2 linked regions of the Acidisarcina polymorpha genome follow. The main gene of each other region encodes a partner of the protein of the gene in region 2 in a complex. Links are inferred from orthologs where the notes say so. Each region holds a gene or a part of one and is shown on either strand. Other genes may lie near its edges.

The links.
Region 1: the proteins of dnaN (region 2) and dnaX are in contact, whole or in part, in a cryo-EM structure (PDB 8GIZ), measured with the Escherichia coli proteins. The link is inferred for Acidisarcina polymorpha from one-to-one orthologs.

Annotation. Positions count from the first base shown.
Region 1 is NZ_CP030840.1:5,816,298-5,823,908, forward strand. The notes cover bases 2,758-5,638. They hold dnaX (DNA polymerase III subunit gamma/tau), read right to left. Parts: upstream 5,237-5,638; coding sequence 3,278-5,236; downstream 2,758-3,277. Other genes in these bases: recR (recombination mediator RecR), read right to left, coding at 2,758-2,818; ACPOL_RS24775 (YbaB/EbfC family nucleoid-associated protein), read right to left, coding at 2,934-3,260; ACPOL_RS24785 (hypothetical protein), read left to right, coding at 5,415-5,638. Outside these bases: ACPOL_RS24755 (ABC transporter permease), read right to left, coding at 1-14; ACPOL_RS24760 (ABC transporter ATP-binding protein), read right to left, coding at 17-1,384; ACPOL_RS24765 (response regulator), read left to right, coding at 1,659-2,030; more of recR, read right to left, coding at 2,219-2,757; more of ACPOL_RS24785, read left to right, coding at 5,639-5,873; ACPOL_RS24790 (hypothetical protein), read right to left, coding at 6,097-6,330; ACPOL_RS24795 (SET domain-containing protein), read right to left, coding at 6,474-6,950; ACPOL_RS24800 (tetratricopeptide repeat protein), read left to right, coding at 6,949-7,611. UniProt on the Escherichia coli protein: Part of the beta sliding clamp loading complex, which hydrolyzes ATP to load the beta clamp onto primed DNA to form the DNA replication pre-initiation complex.
Region 2 is NZ_CP030840.1:2,399,492-2,407,042, forward strand. The notes cover bases 1,622-4,442. They hold dnaN (DNA polymerase III subunit beta), read right to left. Parts: upstream 3,708-4,442; coding sequence 2,535-3,707; downstream 1,622-2,534. Other genes in these bases: ACPOL_RS10395 (multicopper oxidase domain-containing protein), read left to right, coding at 1,622-2,451; ACPOL_RS10410 (DNA alkylation repair protein), read left to right, coding at 4,337-4,442. Also shown: more of ACPOL_RS10395, read left to right, coding at 181-1,621; more of ACPOL_RS10410, read left to right, coding at 4,443-5,068; ACPOL_RS35455 (hypothetical protein), read right to left, coding at 5,174-5,308; rpsT (30S ribosomal protein S20), read right to left, coding at 5,359-5,634; ACPOL_RS10420 (amidohydrolase), read left to right, coding at 5,935-7,290; ACPOL_RS10425 (DUF1330 domain-containing protein), read left to right, coding at 7,315-7,551. UniProt on the Escherichia coli protein: Confers DNA tethering and processivity to DNA polymerases and other proteins. Acts as a clamp, forming a ring around DNA (a reaction catalyzed by the clamp-loading complex) which diffuses in an ATP-independent manner freely and bidirectionally along dsDNA.

The sequences.
Region 1 (7,611 bases), 3.4 Mb from region 2 along the record:
TTGTCGATCTTCATGCCTAGCCCTTCACTTCCTCGATAGAGTCGGCGGTCGCTTCAACTTCAGGAAGGACAAAGCGCCGGCGCGCGGCGTCAAAGTCGAACAATTCGGCATAGCGGCCCCAGTTGATGGCAGTCTCCATCTGACGGCGGGTCTCCTCTTCGCTGAACTGCTCATCGAGCATGTCCATGAAGAACTCTTCCGGTACCGTGTGATCTGACTTGTTCTCGAGCGCGCGCGTGATCTGTCGCAGCAGCAGCACGTGCTCGACGGCCGCCTTGCGAAAGAGTTCCTTTTGCCGCAAGATCTCCGATTCGGCGTATTCATGGCCGGCCGGAGTGATGGCCGCGTCGCCTTCCTCGACGTGAAGAAAGTCAAGTAACTGGGCGGCTTCAACGATCGGAAAAAGGTCGTCGATTTCAAAGGCCAGATCGTCGGCGAGGCGGTATATATCGGCTCGGCCTTGGTGGTCGATGAGCAACTCGAGCAGGCCTGCAATGCCGCCAGGGCGGGCGTGCGGCAGCGTCTCATATTTCATCTGCCGTTGGTCTCGTGGCCTGGACGGATGCTGATGCGTCGGTTCGTTGGCGGGGATGACATCCGGCCGGGTGAGGACTTTGTAGATATAGTCAACGATGCCGGTAAAAGGTGCAGCCTTGCGGTCGCGCGGGTGCAGCAGCGTGACCTTGAAATCGGTGCGAATATGGCCGGGATTGCGGCCCAGGACAATAATCCGGTCTGCTAAGAGTACGGCTTCTTCAATGTTGTGGGTGACGATGAAGATGGACTTCGTGGGTATGGTCTTCTTCTCCCACAATTCGAGCAGTTCGGAGCGGAGGTTCTCTGCGGTCAATACGTCTAGCGCCGAGAACGGTTCGTCCATGAAAAGCACTTCGGGCTCAACGACCAGCGCCCGGGCGAAGCCGACGCGTTGGCGCATGCCGCCGGAAAGCTCCTTGGGATAAGCGGCTTGAAAACCGTCCAGACCGACAGTGTCGAGGATGCGCATACTTCGTTCACGGCGCTCGTCTGGTTCCATGCCACGCGCCTTGAGGGGCGCTTCGACGTTTTCAAGAACGGTGAGCCACGGGAACAAGGCGAAACTCTGAAAGACAATCGAGACGTTGATCTGGACCGAGCCAATTGGTTTGCCATGCCAGAGCACCTGGCCGGCCGATGGAGTCGAGAGGCCGGACAGCATGCGCAGCAGAGTGGATTTGCCAGAGCCGGAGGGGCCGAGGAGCGCCACAATTTCGCCCGGTACAATCGAGAGATCGGTCGGAGCGATCACCTGGATCCGGTTTTCGCTCGGCTGCGAGTAGAACTTCTCGACCTGCTGAGCACGGATAATCGTCTCCGTATCGGTCTGAATCTTGGCTTCAACCATCGGCATTTATCTCACTGACAAAGTAAACTGAAGTATCGTGGAATCACCGGGATTCGGCCGATCCTGGGGCCAGAGCGCAAGTCCAAATGGCGCTGGCTGAGGGACGGCGTTCAAGATGGAAAAGCATCCCTTGAGGGAAGCGTATCATCTGAGAAGGAGATTTCGAATCCAGACCTTGTGCTTTCTTGATTCCCCGCATTTTTGCTTTGGGGCGTAAGCCCGGAAAGCGTCGTTTTACCCAGTAAAGACAAGCCAAAGAGAAGAAAAGGAACGAATGCCAGAGACTGTAGCTAAGCCAAAAGTACTCGTCGCCGACGATGAACGAGTGATTGCCGATACCCTTGTAATCATCTTGAACCAGGCCGGGTTCGACGCCACGGCCGTTTACTCCGGAGAAAGAGCGGTCGAACTAGCCGGCACTCTGCAACCTGAAATGCTGATCAGCGATGTCATCATGCCCGATCTGAATGGCATCGACGCGGCGATTACGATTCGCAAGATTCTCCCGTCCTGTAAGATTTTGCTGTTTTCCGGTCAGGCTGCAACCGCGGACCTGCTCGACAAGGCCAGGAGCCAGGGACACGAGTTTGAGATTTTGGCAAAGCCCGTCCATCCGCAAGATCTGCTCGCCAAACTCAAGGGTTAGAGCAGAATCACAGGCACTCGGAAGCGGAGTGCCTCGCTGGCAGGCTTTTTCCTCCAGGAAGAAGCCGAAAGAAGTAATTCGCGGCACCCCCGACTCTTGTTCCCTCTGATTCGTCAAGCAGCCTGAGGTCATGCACGCCTGGGACACGACCTCTTCAGCCAAGGAAATGGCCGATTCCATCTCCAGGCTTAGATCTCACGGCGACCTTCGATAGCGCGAGAGATGGTGACCTCGTCTGCATATTCAATATCGCTCCCTGCGGGAACGCCCGTCGCGATGCGGGTGACTTTCACGGGCGTGGCATGAAGCAGTTCGGCGAGGTAACCGGCGGTGGCTTCTCCCTCGACGGTCGGATTGGTGGCGAGGATGACTTCTTCGATTTCGCCACGCTCAACCCGCGCCAGGAGGTTCCCGGTTCTCAAATGTTCAGGACCGACGCCATGCAGAGGAGACAGTGTGCCGTGCAGAACGTGGTAGACGCCGTTGTAGCTCCGGGTCTTTTCAATGCTGCCGATGTTGGTAGGCTCCTCGACCACGCACACTAGATGCTGGTTGCGGGTGGGGCTGGAGCAATAGACGCATGGATCCACGTCGGTGATGTTGTTGCACACTGAGCAAAGTCTGAGCTTGGCCTTCAACTCGCGCACCGCCATGGCCAGCGCTTCCGCGTCAGAAGCAGGCGAGCGCAGGATATGGAAAGCCAGCCGCTGGGCGCTTTTGGCGCCGATTCCAGGAAGCTTGCGCAATTCTTCGATCAGTTGCGACATCGGTTCGGCAAATCGAGACAAATGGTTCCTTTGAATGCAAAGTTGGTGAGTCGTCTCTTTGGAGAAGGGTTTGCTAACAGACTCTAGGTCGATCCTTGATCTTTCTAGATCAATCCTAGAGTTTCTAGATCAATGATTAAATCAATCCCGGAGGCAGATTGAGGCCGCCTAGCATCGACGAGAGACCCGTCTTCATGGCGTCATCCACGCGGCGGCCTGCGTCATTGATCGCAGCGATGATAAGGTCTTCAAGCATCTCGACATCTGCAGCGCTGCCGCTTAGTCCCAGAACCGCCGACGGATCGATGGTGAGCTTTTGAAGTTGCTTTTGGCCATTCATGCGGACGCAGACTGCGCCGCCGCCGGAGTTGGCTTCGACCACGGTTTCACTCATCTTCTGTTGTAGCTGCTCCTGCATGGCTCGTGCCTGGCCGAGCATTTCCTGCATCTTTAAAGGATTCATCGGTATCTCCACTCTTATCACCCATTCCGTTTCTCGCGCAGGTCCAGGACACTGCGCACTTCGCCGTTAAATAATTCGAGAGCCTGCTTCACCAGTGGATGGGCCAACGCTTCGGACTGCACACTGCCTGCAGCGGCGGGGCGCTTTGCTGCGGTGCGCGGACTACCGTTGGCCGGGGTTGCGTCTCCATTGGCAGCCGAAATAATAGAAATCGGCCGGGTGAATCCGGTCTCCCGCGCCGCCGTTTTGACGATCTTCTCGGCTTCGGCATTCATGGTCAGGCCGAGCATCGTCTGCTTGATTCGGACTTCGACCCTTACATTGCCATCTGCCTCAAGCCAGTTGCCGTTCGAGAGCAACGCTGCGGCGGTATGGTGACCGGCGGCTTCAAGCGCATTGCTCACTGCATCGCGCAGTGTATCCAGATCGAACGTAGGTAGGGTTCGCTCGACCTGCACCACCCTGTTCTCTGGCTCCGATTCGGTTGACACTGGACCGGCAAGAGCGACTGCGTCTGGCATTTCGACGGCTGAAGATGTTACCTCCAGCGGGGTTGGGGCACGAGGAACGGACATTGCCGCTGGGACTGGTGGCGGGCTGCTTTCAGACTTGGCAGCTTGGTCTTCCATCTTCCGGTCAGTCTCGGCGCCAAAGGGCGAGAACGGCACGGCTGGAAGGGAATTCGCTTTCGCCCCCGGTTGCTGGGAACTTGGACTGGCGGTTGGGGCTTGTGATGGCGGCGCCGGACTAGTGCTGCGAAGCGTCCTGACTGGACCGCCGCCAGGCAGGCCGCCACCACCGGGCGTTTTTCCGGGAACTGGCAATTGACTGAGAAACTGCTCCACGGGCAGCAAGCGCTGCAAGTGGACCAATTTCAAAAGGCCAAGTTCTAGATGAAAGCGCTGCTCCTGCCGGTAGTTCAGCTGATCAAAGGTGCGCAACATCACGTCCAGAAAGCGAGTCAGGTCTTCTTCAGAGAACAGCATTGCCGAACGAGCGGCGCGTGCCCGCTCATCTGGAGAAATCTGCAGGAGCTCGCTGGACTCCCCGCCCAGCCGGGCCATCAGGCAATTGCGCAGATAGCGAACGAACTGCCGGGCGAGCTGTGCCGGACTGTTTCCCGCATTGAGCAGACGGTTTATCTCCTCGATCACGGTGGCGCTCTGGTTTTCGCTGATCGCCTCCATGAGCCGCTCGAAGACAGTATTGGGAACGCTGCCCATTAACTCAAGAATCTGCGGCGCATCCAAATGGGGCTGGTCCCCGGTGACCGGAGCACTGGCGATCGCCTGGTCCATGATTGAGAGCGCATCGCGCATCGATCCGTCACCGGCCTCCGCGAGCAGAGCCAGAGCCGCCGGAGTAGCCGTAACGTTTTCCTGGGCGGCGATGGTGCGCAGTTGCTCGAGAATGTCGTCGAACTTGACCGCGTGGAAGCTGAAATGTTGACACCGCGAACGGATAGTCTGCGGAATATCTTCTGGCTGGGTTGTCGCCATCATGAAGACGACGTGGTCGGGCGGCTCTTCGAGCGTCTTGAGGAGGGCGTTGAAGGCAGCGTCCGTAATCTGGTGCGCCTCGTCGAGGATGTAAATCTTGTAACGGTCGCGAGCCGGACGATAGCGGGCAGCGTCACGAAGTTCGCGAATCTCGTCAATGCCGCGGTTCGTGGCGGCATCGATCTCAATCACGTCAACCGCATTCCCGGCGCGGATCTCGGTGCAAGATTCGCAGACACCACAAGGCTCCGCGGTCGGACGCTGTGCGGAGCCGATGGCATTGCGGCAGTTCAGGGCCATGGCCAGGATTCGCGCGATAGTTGTCTTGCCAATGCCGCGGTGGCCGCTAAAGATGTAGCCGTGGGCGATTCTGCCCTGAGAGAGCGCATTCATCAGAGTGCGCGTGACATGGTCCTGCCCGGCGACATCGGAAAAAAATTGGGGACGATATTTACGGGCGAGTACGAGGTATGCCATGGGATTCAGTTCGGGTTATCGGTGAAGCGCCTGGATCGATTGTATCGCTTGCAGCAAGATGCCTTTGTCTCAGCGAGGAGCTTCCTGCGGAAAACTCAAGCTACCGTTCACGGCAATTAAGGCCGCAACCTTCTGCGTTGAGGTGGTGTTCTTAAAGATGTAGTTGGAGGAAACGGAAATGCGAAAAAGCCTTTGTAGTCTTGCACTAAGTGGTGTCCTCGCAGTTGCGGGCAGCGCAGCTTTCGCGCAAACGGATACCGCGGCCCAGCAGCAATCAGCCCCAGCGCAGAGCGCTCAACCCATGCATTACCATCAGTCGATGAGCCCCGATCAACAGGCCGATCACCTGGCCAAGAGGCTCAAGCTCTCCGCCGACCAGGAAAATCAGATCAAACCGATCCTTGCCGACAGGCAACAGCAAATGGAGGCCCTGCGCCAGGACCAGTCCATGAGCAAATCCGACAAGATGGCAAAGATGAAGAGCCTGCGCGACGACAGCAACACGAAGATCGAAGCGGTGCTGAACGATACGCAGAAGCAGAAGTTTGAGCAGATGCAAGCCAAGCAGCAGCAGCGCTGGCAGGAGCATAAGCAGGGTGGCGAGAACGGCGCGGCGCCGGCCAATTCTCCCTCTTGAGCATGTAGGCAAAGCATCACGAAGAGCAAACGTACAGTTGCCGAATGCGAAGCAATCTACTCGTCAGGCTAGTCCTTGTGGCAAAGCCTGACGAGCCAACTTCCGCACATCACACCAACACAGTACTTCTGCCCTAACAGCGTAGAAAGACAGGCAAAATGGATGTCACATATCGCTTGTTGATGGCGAATGCGGCAGGCGCGAGTGACATCCAAAAGCCCGGCTAGAAATTGAAAAACTTCTCACGAAGCGCCGACTCATAGGCGAGCTTCGCTGCCTTGACTTTCTTTCTCGCCACGTCCTCTCGGGCTGCGGCGTGTTCCCATTGGTCAATCTCGGCGACGGTGTGATTGACCGACGCGAGCGCCTCTTCATACCGGATTGCAGCTACCCACACATCTACAGCCGCTTTGTAACTCTCTTGCAGGCGATCGAGTTCTTCGATTTCACTGGGCATGCTTGCTCTATCCTCAGGCGTCGAGTGTAGCGGTGGATTGTGAATAAACGATGTACAGCGGTAAAAGAGGGGTCTCTTACCAGGCAGTCAGGTTTCTTCACGAACGTGCGACCACTGGTAGGCTATAACTCTGAGAATCGAACCTACTTCGATCGCGCGTTCCTTACGGCACCGTTATGCGAGCCTTTCCCGACGGCAGCCTTCTTTCGACGCTTCAACTCTTCGACCGAGTACATCGATCCTCGGCATTTCGCCGCACCGCAATTGCACGTGGCGGGATCTTCGTCGCCATCGTAGAGATTGTAGTCGTAAAGCAGTTCCTCGCCGGCGGCGATGTCGCGGATGGCCTTGATCCAGACGCGCCCGTCAGTTTCATCGGTCTCACAGTTCGCATCGCAGGAGTGATTGATGAACATCGCGACCCCATGCCCATCGATCACGTAAGTGCCGTCGCCTAGACCGAAAAGGTAGGTGACGATTGAGTCTTTGTATCGTTCGTCGGCTACGTCTTTGGTGATGCGCTGACCGGTGTACTCGACGATTCGGGAGCCGTTGGCGATCCGCTTTGTGGTGTAGCAACCGGCGGCGTGAATGCTGGAAGAACGAATAATCAAGCCCATGGATTTCCGAGAGTATAGCAATAAGCTGGGCAGCAGGGAGGCGAAAGTTGAGAAGCTCCGTGAGCCTCCGTTGATGCGTCTAAAATGGGAGCAGTGGCGCAGGTCGAAAGACTGGAGCGAACTGCTGGTTGCCGGGGTGAGTATGCAAAACCGGGTCTTCTTCGCTGTCGGACTGCTGATGGCCAGCGTTGTCGCGGTGCTCATTCCCGCGCATGCGCAGAACGCAAGTCAACCTCCGCCTGCTTCAAGTCAGTCCGATGCAGGAAATACCAGCGCGGCCAATAAAGACCAGAGCAAGACACACCCAGACAGTAAAACACCGCCAGAGGCTCCAGCCCCCAAAAAGAAGGCCACTACAGCTGAAGACAACCCGTTCCCCGAAGATGTCTCGAAACAGGCGGCCGCAGCAGCGGCAGCTGATGCGAAGTCGGCGGCGACGCCGGACGCACCCGCGCCCACCGCACCGGGCTCGACGAGCGGCACGGAGGCCAATGGGAGTTCGAGCCGCGATAACATCGACAAACTTGGCTTGGACGATCCCGCGCGCAAGCAGCTCAAGCTCGAATCCCCCGACGGCTCATCCGACGTTTACGACCAAAAACGGGCAACTGAGGACGTTCGCGTGGGTCAGTTCTATTTGAAGACGGGGGACTTCAAGGGG
Region 2 (7,551 bases):
CATATACACTTCTTGTAGCCGCTCGGTTCACATCCCTTAGAGAGAATCCAGAGTGACGGCGGTGCTCCGCAAGCAGCCTTGACTTCAACCGCTTTCCAACCAACCGCTTTCCAATGGAGAGCGTGTCCCGGGATTTTGATCCTGGTGTTTCCGACAACACAGCAGTTTTGAGGAGATCCTTTGCGCTTTCTATCCGCGTCCGCACAAAGAAGTGTCTTTTGCCAGCTAGCTTTGCCGTTGCTTGTCTTAACGCCGGCCTCGATCGCTCTTGCCCAGCTGCCTGGCGGGATGCATGCCATGGCCGCTCCCGCTCTCGCTCAGGAATCTTACTCCAGCTTCGCTTCCGCGACACCGGCGGCGGACCCGGCCGACTCGGTCTGCGCGCGCCAGCCGGTTGGATCTGTCATTTCGTCGCCGAGCCAGTTGACCAGCACCAATGGTGTTCTGGAGACGACCTTCTCCTTTAAAAGGGTGGTCGATCAGGCTGGACTGACGCGCTATTGCTACATCTCGAACACCGGCGTCCAGGCCCCTACGTTGCGAGTGAACCCGGGCGATCAGCTCATCATTCACTTCGTGAATGACATCCCCGCCAGCGCAGCGGTCAAGGCCCAGGCCATGCCCGGCATGGTGATGAAGGGTGATGCGGCAGCCGCGGCCAGTAGTGATTGCAGCGCCACGTCGGTCGGCGCCACCTCGACCAACATGCATTTTCACGGCTTGAACGTATCACCGGCATGTCACCAGGATGAGGTCATCCACACCATCATTCAGCCAGGAGCCAGCTTCGACTACACCGTCCAGATTCCCGCGAATGAGCCTTCCGGGATGTACTGGTACCACCCTCATCCGCACGGATTCAGCCAGAGCCAGGTGCTGGGGGGCGCGACCGGGATAATCATCGTTGAGGGAATCCAGAACTTCAATTCCGCGGTGGCCGGCCTGCCGGAACGCATCCTGGTGATTCGCGATCAGGCGCTTACCTCCGCCGAACAGAAGATCTCCGGCGCCCAGCCGGGTGATGACCTCTCGCTCAACTACGTGCCCGTCAACTATCCCAAGTACACGCCCGGTGTCATTCAGACTCCGCCAGCTACCAAGGAATTCTGGAGAGTTGCGAATACTTCGGCTAATTCGCTCATTAATCTTGAAGTCAACATCGGCGCCACGCATCCCACCCTGCAGATTGTCGCCACCGACGGCGTGCCGGTGACTGACGGCAGCGGGAACCCAACCACTCTTTCGGCCCAGAATGTCGTGCTGCCGCCCGGCGCCCGGGTCGAGTTCATCTTAGTCACTCCCAACGCCGGACAGGGCGCCCAGTTGATTGCGCAAACGTGGAACAACGGTCCTCAAGGCGATGCCGACCCGGGCCGGCCGCTGGCCAATATCGTGGCCAGCGCTTCGACCAGCGATGGCGGCCTTCCTCGAACCTCCGGCACACCGGTCACCATCCCGGCCGTTAACCATTCGCTGCCGCCTTTGCGCTTCAAGGCGTTAGATTCGGCCGCGGCGACAGTGCAGCGCAACCTCTACTTCTCGATCAAATCCGATTTCAGCCAGTTCTATATCACCGTCGCCGGTCAGACACCTGCGCCCTTCAGCATGGATGGACCGCCCAACATCACCGTCCACGCGGGCACCGTCGAGCAGTGGACGATCAGCAATCATTCACTGATGGATCACGCCTTCCACATCCATCAGATCCACTTCCGCACCCTCGCCATCAATGGGAGCCCGGTCACCGACTATACCGAGCGCGACACCATCAACGTGCCCCACTGGAGCGGTTCGGGCGCCTACCCAAGCGTGACCCTGCTGATGGACTTTTCTGATCCTGATATCGTCGGCACCTTCGTCTATCACTGCCACATCCTCTCGCACGAAGATCTCGGCATGATGGGCTCGATTCAGGTGCTGCCCTCCACCTCGCCTGCGCCGACGCTTACCAGCATCAGCCGTAAATACGGGGCCTACGGCGCAGTCGTCACCGTCAACGGGACGAATCTCGGCGCCACTCAGGGCAACAGCACGCTCACCTTCAACGGCGTTCCGGCTTCGTCAACGTCCTTCTACACCATGACCTGGTCGAACACCAGCATCACCACCACGGTCCCCGCGCGGGCCACCACCGGCGATGTCGTCGTGACCGTCGCCGGCAATACCAGCAACGGCTTCGGCTTCGTCGTCTACCCCGACCCGGTGATCACCAGGATCTCGCCCACCAGCGGCCCCGCGGGAACTGTCGTCACCGTAACCGGCACCGCCCTCATGGATCCTCAGGGACAAGGTTTGGTGACCCTCAACAACGTCACCGTGCCGTTTACGGGGACGCAGTCGAACACCGCGCTGAGGGTCATCATTCCCAAGGGGGCGACCAGTGGGGAACTGCGCGTTCACGCCTCGGGAGCGGGCGACAGCAACGCCGCTTCTACCTTTACGGTGAACTAAACTACCTATCAACTAAACCGCTAGACAACAGAAATGCCGCGGAGAATCTCCGCGGCATTTGTTGTCTAGCTTCCAAAACTCTCTCAGATCCGCATCGGCATGATGATGTAACGGTAGCGGTATTCATCATCGGCATCCTCGGGACGAACCTGCCCCGCAGACTGCGCGTCTTTGAATTCGAGCCGCACTTCGCCGGCATTCCCGACCGCTCTCAAGAAGTCGATCAGGTAGGAAGAATTGAAGCCGACTACAATCGCATCGAAGTTGTAGGGCGTCTCGATGGTGTCTTCAGATTCGCCCGAGTCGGTCGAGGAGGAGGATATTTTTAGCTCATTCTGCTCCAACCGCATCTTCACCGCGCCCGAACGTTCGTCCGCAAACTGCGCAACCCGCTGGATCGAAGCCATTAAATCTTCGCTGCGCACCACCACGAATTTGTTATTGTCCCGTGGCAACACCGCTTCGTAGTTAGGGAACTGGCCAGTCAGCTTGCGCGAAGTCAGTGTCCGATGCCCAACTTTGAAGAACAAGGTATGGTCGTCATCCGAGAAATCGACGAACTCGGCATCGCTGTTCGAGAGCAGCGATTGCAGCTCCGATAAAGCTTTGCGCGGAATCAGCGTCCGCTTCTCGCCGCTGATATTCGCCAGCGACTCGCCCGTCTTCTCCACATGCGCCAGCCGGTGGCCATCCGTCGCCACCATCGCCAGGCTCTCCGCCTTCAGGATCAGCAGCGCTCCGTTGAGCGTGTAGCGCGACTCTTCGTTCGAAATCGCAAAGATCGTCTTGCCGATCATGTTCTTAAGCGATGCCGAGGGAATCTTGGTGACGCCTGCCTCAGGAAAGGCTGGAACCTGGGGAAAATTCGCGCGCGCCATACCGACCATCTTGGTGTTCGATCGTCCCGAGCGGATCTGTACCCAGTGGTTGTCCATCAGCTTGATCGAGATGTCGCCATCGCCGAGCAGCTTGATGTAGTCGTAGAGTTTGCGCGCAGGAATCGTGCACGCGCCTGGCTTCTTGACCTTTGCCGCACAGGAAGTCTTGATGCTCTGGTCGAGGTCGGTGGCGGTAATCGTCAGCCGGTCGTCAGCGGCTTCGATAAGGAAATTCGACAGGATGGGTATGGTCGTTTTCCGCTCCACCACACTTTGGGTCGCGGTCAGTTCGCGCAGCAACTCAGCGCGACTGACGCTGATCTCCATGGCTCCGCTAGCCACCAGCGGCTTCTCCTGCTCCAACTCTAAGCCCGGCATAGTGCATCGCCCCCTCTTGTCGGTTTGCCACACTCTACACCACTACAGCCGAAAAGGCACACTGGTGTTTATGGCAGACTGCTACTGCCCTCATTCTAGTGAGAATTTTGATGGCCGGCCCTGCGGAAAACTGGTCATTCCGGTGGAAGTCAAGGTCAGAACAGGAAATGAGTTTTCCTGGATCGGGATGGATGGAAGCGCCGTTCTCTATGCCGGCGGCAGTCACCGTCTCCGTCCCAAGAACGACTGCTTTTAAGACTGTTCTTAAAGTCTTATTGAAACCAGTAGCAGTAATAGTTAGCCGTGGATAAGTGGAAACCGAGCCCAAAACCCATGCCACGGCGCTGCTAGTCTATGGCCCGGATTTAGAAATCCTGTCCTCTCAAAAAGCACAATCAGGAAAGTCGGGGCCGGTCTCTCACGGAACCGCCGAGTTTCCCAAGTTCTGCACAGTCTCTCCAAAGAGCCTGGTGTGGAAACCATGCGGTGGAAGTGGAAAGCATGGTCCCGCACACTGGGGATGCGCCAGTGCGCGCGCCCCGCCTTGCACAGAAGACGCATTTTCCTAAGTTTCCTCAACGCTCGGGATGACTCGTGAGACAACAGTTAGGAGAGAGGTTTGAGTCGAGATGCCGGCCACCGCCAAAAGTGAAGCGAAGCCGCAAACTCGGCTGGCCCTGCTGCGGGAGCTTGAAGCGGTCGCCGATGAGCGCAAAGCACAGAGTCATGCCTGGTTTTTCAAAACCGGCAAGGGGGAGTACGGGGAAGGCGACATCTTTCTCGGTATCACCGTTCCCATCGCGCGAAAAATAGCCCTCCGCTATACTCACCTGCCGCTCGCGGAGATAGAGAAGCTGCTCGCCTCGCCTATTCACGAACATCGCTTCGCCGCGCTCGAGATCCTGGTTGTGCAATACGAACGAGGCGACGAGATGCTACGCCAGCAGATTTATGATTTTTACCTGCAGAATACGCGCCGGGCGAACAACTGGGACCTGGTCGACACCTCCGCCCCATACATCGTCGGCGAGCACCTCAGGACGCGGCCGCGGGCCGTTCTCGATCGGCTGGCAGCCTCGTCCATGCTGTGGGAGAGGCGGATCGCCATGGTCGCGACCCTTGGTCTGGTGCGCCACGGAGAAATCAAAGACAGCTTCCGCATCGCCAAGCGGCTCTTCAACGACAAAGAGCCGCTCATTCACAAGGCTACGGGATGGATCCTTCGCGAAGCCGGAAAGGTCTCGCGAGAAGAGCTGATCCAATTTCTCGAAAAGTATGCGGCGAAGATGCCGCGGACGACCTTGCGGTATGCGATTGAGCGGTTTTCGCCGGAGGAGCGGAAGCAGTGGCTGAAGCGCTAGCGTCCCCAGCTCGCACTGCGAAGCAACACTTGCAGGCAGCGCCGTTGTTGACCGGGCCGCGCGTTTGCTTGTTGAGATCTTTGGCTCGAGGGACGCCATCTGCTTTCAAAGACGACGACGGGCCCCGTCCCAGGCGGCCAGCTGCCACTGCACCGAATCCAGTGCGGACGCAATGGCCGTCAGATCGGGAGCGATGAATTCCGGAATCAGTTGTCGAACGCCGGTGACGCTGCCGGACATGAGCCCTTTACCAAGCTCACAGCTGACACGGTGGTTCGCAGGCAGCCTTATTAAGCAGCTTTGACGAGCAACGCCTTGACCCGCGCATTCAGCCGGCTCTTGTACCGCGACGCGGTGTTGTCATGCAGAATGCCCTTCTGCACGCTCTTGTCGAGCGCCGAGGTGGTCAGCCGCAGCTGCTCCTGCGCGGCGGTGTGGTCGCCCTTCGCGATCGCCTCGCGCAAGCTGCGCAGGCTGCCACGGACGCGGCTCCGGTTGGCACGGTTCACGGCTGTTTTCTTTTCGGTCTGACGGGCGCGCTTGAGCGAAGATACATGGTTCGCCATCTTGATAAATCCTTATCTAACCCGGTAAAGGGTGCTGGAAATGGAATGCGCGCAGATAGACATCTTCTTTCATGCCGCGCAAACCTTAAGTTTATTGGAATTTGGGGTCGTGGTCAATCCAGGATGGCGCTCTCTCAAGGTGCTAGTTCATAAGAGTAGGCGAACTCGCTGTTCTCCCTTAGGTGTGCAGAAGGAACTAACTTCATGCGGCGGGTTGATGAAGCCTGAAATCTATCTTTCCGATACACTTGACTTTCCGCTTCCTATTCACACACTGATATCGGATCGAGGCCAATGTTCATGCTGTTGACGAGGCGCGTTGTATCTGCTGTAACTGTGTCGTTTCTTGCGGCGGCTGCTTTTGCCCAGACTGCCTCGCCTTCGTCGCCTAAAGATATGGTGATTTCGAACGCGACAGTGATGACTGTGACCCACGGTACCCTCGAACATGCCAGCGTGTGGATCCATGACGGCAAGATCGCCGGAGTCGGCGCCAGCGTTGCCGCTCCAGCCGACGCCGTCAAAGTCGATGCGAGCGGCAAATTTCTGACCCCGGGAATTATCGATCCGCACTCCCACTCCGCGCTCGATAGCGATGTCAACGAGGCCACCAGCCCGGTCACGCCCAGCATGATGATGATCGATGCATTCGATAACCGGGACAAGGCCCTCTACCAGGCCCTGGCTGGCGGCGTCACTACAGAGCTGCTCCTGCATGGATCGGCAAACATGATCGGCGGGCAGGCGGTGGTTATCAAGAACAAGTTTGGGCTCTCCCGCGATGCCATGATTTTTCCCAACGCACCGCGCTCTATCAAATTTGCCAGCGGCGAAAATCCCAAGCGGGTTTACGGCAGCCGTAACCAGCTACCATCGACGCGCATGGGGAACTTTGAGGTGATGCGCCAGTCCTTTGAAGACGCCAAGGCCTACATGGCCAAATGGGACGCTTACAACGCGAAGGTTGCCAAGGGGGACAAGGAAGCCGAGAAGCCTGGTGTTGATCTCAAGCTCGAGGCCCTGGCCGATGTCTTGCGCGGTAAGCTCTATGTCCAGATTCATTGCTACCGCGCCGACGAATTCCTCACTGAAGAGGCGATCGCCAAGCAGTATGGTTACAAGATTCGCGCCTTTCACCATGCTTTAGAAATGTACAAGGTCGCCCCGACGATCGCGGCGGACGGCACCGCTATCGCCACCTTCGCGGATTGGTGGGGATACAAGGACGAAGCCTGGGACGCGATTCCGTGGAATGCCGTGATGTCGATGCGGCAAGGTGTGCGGGTGGCTCTGAAGAGCGACTCGAACGACTACATTCGCCGGCTCAACCAGGAGGCCGGCAAGATGGTCCGGTACGGCGGGGCGACGGAGGAAGAAGCGCTCAAGATGGTCACACTCAATGCGGCGTGGATCATCGGTGTCGACGACCGCGTGGGCTCGATTGATGTCGGAAAAGACGCCGACCTTGTGGTCTGGAACATGGATCCGCTCTCCATTTATGCACGCACCGAGAAGGTCTACATCGATGGCGATCTGTTTTTCGACAGCAGCCTGCCCGGCTTCGGCACCACTCATTTCAATGGGGTGATGCACGACTCCGGCGGCTTCGGCGGCGACGATGAGGATGAGGTCTCGAGCAGCAAACAAGGCAATTGATGCAGTTGATGGAGAGGAGAGGTCATGAAGGGATACATCGTCTTCAACAAGGAAAAGACGCTGGACGCCGCCGAGATGGCAGCCTATACGGACAAGGTCGCCTCGACCTTCGTAGGCCATGACATTAAGGTGCTTGCCGCCTACGGCAAACACGAGGTGCTTGAGGGCGAGCCGACTGAAGGCGTGGTGATTGCGGAATTTCCAACCGTCGAGGCGGCGAAGGCCTGGTACGAGAGTCAGGAGTACCGCGAGGTCCGCAAG